One region of the Acidovorax sp. NCPPB 3576 genome, then DNA from elsewhere that is predicted to be linked to it. Evidence: predicted binding sites of a transcription regulator. Region 1 holds the regulator's gene; the other holds the start of a gene.
What was found. The regulator LexA, encoded in region 1, represses DNA repair genes until DNA is damaged. The targets are predictions, from matches to a motif close to ACTGTATNNNNATACAGT.
Positions count from the first base shown of each region.

Region 2: the regulator LexA is predicted to act here: its motif matches at 1,477-1,494, upstream of recA (recombinase RecA).

Region 1 covers NZ_CP097267.1:2,726,694-2,729,092, reverse strand. Annotated here, with positions in the region: gene M5C98_RS24710 (hypothetical protein) at 1-569, opposite strand, end outside; gene lexA (transcriptional repressor LexA) at 708-1,382, opposite strand; gene M5C98_RS12530 (asparaginase) at 1,467-2,399, shown strand, end outside.
Region 2 covers NZ_CP097267.1:198,277-200,675, forward strand. Annotated here, with positions in the region: gene recX (recombination regulator RecX) at 1-228, opposite strand, end outside; gene recA (recombinase RecA) at 307-1,416, opposite strand; gene M5C98_RS00970 (MarR family winged helix-turn-helix transcriptional regulator) at 1,558-2,061, shown strand; gene M5C98_RS00975 (methyl-accepting chemotaxis protein) at 2,184-2,399, shown strand, end outside.

The DNA of each region.
Region 1 (2,399 bases):
GCCTCGGCACGCACCAGGCGGTCCAGCTCGGCACAAACATCCGCCATCCGACCGGAGATCATCACGCGCGCCGCCGCGCCGGGGCCGCGGCGATCCAGCACCCGCAATGGGCGTCCATCGGGCCGTGGACGGCTGAGGCCTGCGAATGCCGCGCCGTCATTGGCACTGGTGCTGGACCATTCGCGAATGGGTGCCTGACTTGGCAGGTCGCGCCGCTCCAATCGCTCCTTCCGGTGACGAACCACCGCGAGGCGCCGGGGCGCCTGGGCGAGCGCAGTCGCACCCGGCATGTGATCCGCCCAACCCTCCGAAGCGGCGCACGGCAGCGTGTCCGACCCGTTCCGCAAAGCCGAAGGCGGTTGGAGCGTGCCACTGGAATCCGGGCCGATGGCCACAGTGCTGGCGGCGGCCACAGCGGCCTTCACCTCCACGACACGGCTTGGCCGGCTTGATGCGGCCCTCTGTTGTTGGCCTGGGCTGAGAGGGCGACAGGCGGGCGCTCGCAACCACCGCGCCAGTGCATTCAGCGGTTGAGAAAAGGAAGAAAAGGCGAGCAGGGCAAATCCCATGTGAAAACTCCAGCGAGGTGCAAGGGGGTTGAACACAGGCAGGATTGCCAAAGAAAACACACTGCCGCAGGGTTGGCTGGCCAGGACTGCATGCCCCTGACCGCCAGACGCCCGCCACCTGCGGCGGTGTGCGACGGGCTACATCAGCATGGTGTTGCGGATGAGGCCCACGGCCAGACCTTCGATCTCGAAAGGCTCGCCTGGGTGCACCGTGATGACCGGGTAGTCGGGGTTTTCCGGCAGCAACTCAATGGCGGTGGCCGTGCGGCGAAGGCGTTTGACGGTGACGTCGTCGCCCAGCCGGGCCACGATGATCTGGCCGTTGCGCGCTTCGCGGGTCGATTGCACGGCCAGCAGATCGCCGTCCATGATGCCCGCATCGCGCATGGACATGCCACGCACCTTGAGCAGGTAATCCGGCTTGTGTTGGAACAGGCTGTCCTCCACGCTGTAGGTTTGATCAACATGTTCCTGCGCGAGAATGGGCGACCCTGCGGCCACCCGCCCCACCAGCGGAAGCGACAGTTGCGACAGGCCGGGGATGGGGAGGTTGAACTGGGTGCCGCGGGCGGCATTGATGGAACGCACGGCATCGCCGCGAAGCCGGATGCCCCGCGAAGTGCCGCTGACCAGTTCGATCACGCCCTTGCGGGCCAGCGCTTGCAGGTGTTCCTCAGCCGCATTGGCGGACTTGAAGCCGAATTCGGCGGCGATTTCCGCCCGGGTGGGAGGCGCTCCAGTGCGGGAGATGGCGGTCTGGATCAGATCGAGGATCTGCTGCTGGCGGGCGGTGAGCTTGGGACTGTCGAACATGTGTGACTCCGGTGCTGAACGGAAAGGCAGAGAGAGGCCTGTTTATTAATCCAGTCACTGTATTTTTAACCAGTTTTTGGGAGCGTGCAAGTGGGCACAGGAAAAATCGTGGTGCTTGGCACCGGCGGAACGATCGCAGGCACCGCAACGGAGGCGGGGGACAACATCGGCTACACCGCAGGCCAGGTGGGAATCGGCCAACTGTTGGAGGCGATTCCCGGGTTGGAGCAGGCAGCCGGCGGCCGGATCGAAGCCGAGCAGATCGCGCAGATCGACAGCAAGGACATGGAATTTGCCGTATGGCGGCAACTGTCCCATCGGTGCGCGCAACTTTTGGCCGACCCTGACGTGCGGGGCGTGGTCGTTACGCACGGCACGGATACGCTGGAGGAGACGGCTTGGTTCCTGGATTCGGTCCTGGCTGCCGACCGTCCGGTGGTGCTGGCCTGCGCCATGCGGCCGGCCTCCGCCATGGTGCCTGACGGGCCGCAGAATCTGCTCGACGCGGTTGTCCTGGCCGCGACGCCCGGGGCACGGGGCGTGATGACCGTCGTGGCAGGCACGATCCACACGGCGCGGCATGTTCAGAAAGTGCATCCTTACAAGGTGGATGCCTTCAGTTCAGGAGAAGCAGGCCCGCTGGGCTGGGTGGAGGAGGGGACTGTCCGCCTGGCCAGTGGCTGGCCGGCCCCGTCGGTGCCAAAGCCAGGCGCCCTTCGGCACGTCGCCGACACCTTCGTCTGGCCCCGGGTCGAGGTGCTCACGAGCCATGTCGGCGCGGATGGCCGCATCGTCGATTTGATGGTGCGGGAAGGCGTGGATGGCATCGTGGTGGCGGCGACGGGCAATGGCACGCTGCACCATGCCCTCGGAAGTGCGCTGGAGCGCGCCCATGCGAGCGGAGTGGAAGTGCGCGTGGCCACCCGTTGCGCGCTGGGACGGGTGCTGCCAAAACCGGGAGACACGTTGCCTCACTCGGAGGGCCTGAGCCCGGTGAAGGCCCGAATCACTCTGCTG
Region 2 (2,399 bases), 2.5 Mb from region 1:
CACCACGCGTTGCGTGCCCAGGCGGGCGGCGCGGCGGTTGACCACCGAATCGGCCACGCGCTGGGCGCTGATGAAGTCCTTGGCCTGCAGATCGTCGAGCACGGCGTTCAGGTCGTCGCCCTCCTGCACGTGGCGGGCCAACCTGGTGGCCAGTTCGGCGCGGGAGTGTTCGCGCTGTGCCAGCAGGCGCAGCGCCCGGCCCTTGAGCGAAAGCGTCGCAAATCCCATGTCGCTATAAAAATAAAAGCATCCAGCGCTTGCCAATCAAGCGCTGGAGCCTTGTATCACCTGCAATCGGGGCCGTGCTTACTTTTCAGACTTCTCGGCCTTTTCGGGCACATCCTTGGCGGGTGCGGCGGCCGGAGCTTCCAGGCTGGGCGGCAGCAGGGCGATGCCCAGGCTCTCGCGCACCTTGTTCTCGATCTCGCGGGCGAGGTCGGCGTTCTCGCGCAGGAACTCACGCGAGTTGTCGCGGCCCTGGCCGATCTTCTCGCCGTTGTAGGCGTACCAGGCACCGCTCTTTTCGATGATCTTCGCGTTCACGCCCATGTCGATGATCTCGCCCTCGCGGCTGATGCCCTCGCCGAACAGGATGTCGAACTCGGCGGTCTTGAACGGCGGGCTGACCTTGTTCTTCACGACCTTGACCTTGGTCTCGTTGCCCACGGCCTCGTCGCCCTTCTTGATCGTGCCGGTGCGGCGGATGTCCAGGCGCACCGAGGCGTAGAACTTGAGCGCGTTGCCGCCCGTGGTGGTTTCGGGGCTGCCGAACATCACGCCGATCTTCATGCGGATCTGGTTGATGAAGATCACCATGCAGTTGGTCTTCTTGATCGTGGCGGTGAGCTTGCGCAGCGCCTGGCTCATCAGGCGGGCCTGCAGGCCGGGCAGGGCATCGCCCATTTCGCCTTCGATTTCGGCCTTGGGGGTGAGCGCGGCGACCGAGTCGATCACGATCAGGTCCACGGCGCCCGAGCGCACGAGGCTGTCCACGATTTCCAGGGCCTGCTCGCCGGTGTCGGGCTGGCTGATCAGCAGATCGGACAGCTGCACGCCGAGCTTTTGGGCGTATTGCACGTCGAGTGCGTGTTCGGCATCGACGAAGGCGCACTGGCCGCCCTGCTTTTGCATCTCGGCGATCACCTGCAGCGTGAGCGTGGTCTTGCCGGACGATTCCGGGCCGTAGATCTCGACCACGCGGCCGCGGGGCAGGCCGCCCACGCCCAGCGCGATATCCAGGCCCAGCGAGCCGGTGGAGACGACCTGGATGTCTTCGATCACCTCGCCTTCGCCCAGGCGCATGATCGTGCCCTTGCCGAACTGCTTCTCGATCTGGGCCAGCGCGGCCTGGAGGGCCTTGGCCTTTTCGGTGTTGACGGGTTGGGCGGGATGGGTACCCTTGACGGCGAAGTCCATGGAAATGTCCTTGAAAAACAATGGGTTGGGATATCTCTGCCAAGCTGTTGGTAGTCACAGGCTGGATGCTTGAACAGTAGTTTATGCGAGCTGTCCCGTTGCGTAAACGGTGTTTTAAGTCAGTTTCCCTGACAATGTGGCATGGCCGAAATCCTGCCCTCTCCTCCCCTCGACGACGGCTGGCGCCAGACGCACCTGGGCCGTCTCCTCGGGCATGCCATGCGCCGGTTCGATGCGCGGGTGCTCGAACTCATGGCCCACAACGTGGAGGTGCCGCTGGCGCTTTCCAACCTTGCCGCGCGCGATCAGGTCACCGCGGCGCACATCCACATCACGCGCCACCTCTCGCTGGGTGGCGACCGGCTGACCGATCTGGCCCAGCGGGCCGGCATGACCAAGCAGTCCATGGCCGATCTGGTGAACCAGTGCGCCGCCTGGGGCCTGGTGGTGCGCGAGCCCGACCCGCGCGATGCCCGGGCACGCCGGGTGTGCTTCACCGCCGCCGGACTGGCGTGGCTGCAGGCGTTCCGCGATGCGGTGGCACAGGCGGAGGCAGAGTTCCGGATGGAGGTGGGCAACGAGGTCGCCACGGTGGTGGCGATCGGGCTGGAGGCGTATGCGGGGGGCGACGGATTGGCGAACTGAGGGCGCTGAAAGTCACGCAGGTGACATCGCCATCGTCCCATTCCGCAGGGGTCGGCCGTCATTAAGTTTGCTCTAAGGTATCTAAATGTTAATCGAGATACCAAACGCAATAGGTACTTATCATGAACCTGCACAACCTCCGCATCGGCGCCAAACTGGCGCTCGCCTTCAGCGTTACCACGCTGATCACCGTCGCCCTGGCCTGGATGGCCTGGGCCCAGATGCTGCGCATCAACGCCAGCGCCGAAGACCTGGCCACGAACTGGCTGCCCAGCATCGAGGCCATCGCCAACGTGCGCATCGCCGCCAACCGCCTGCGGCGCACCGAGAGCGAGACG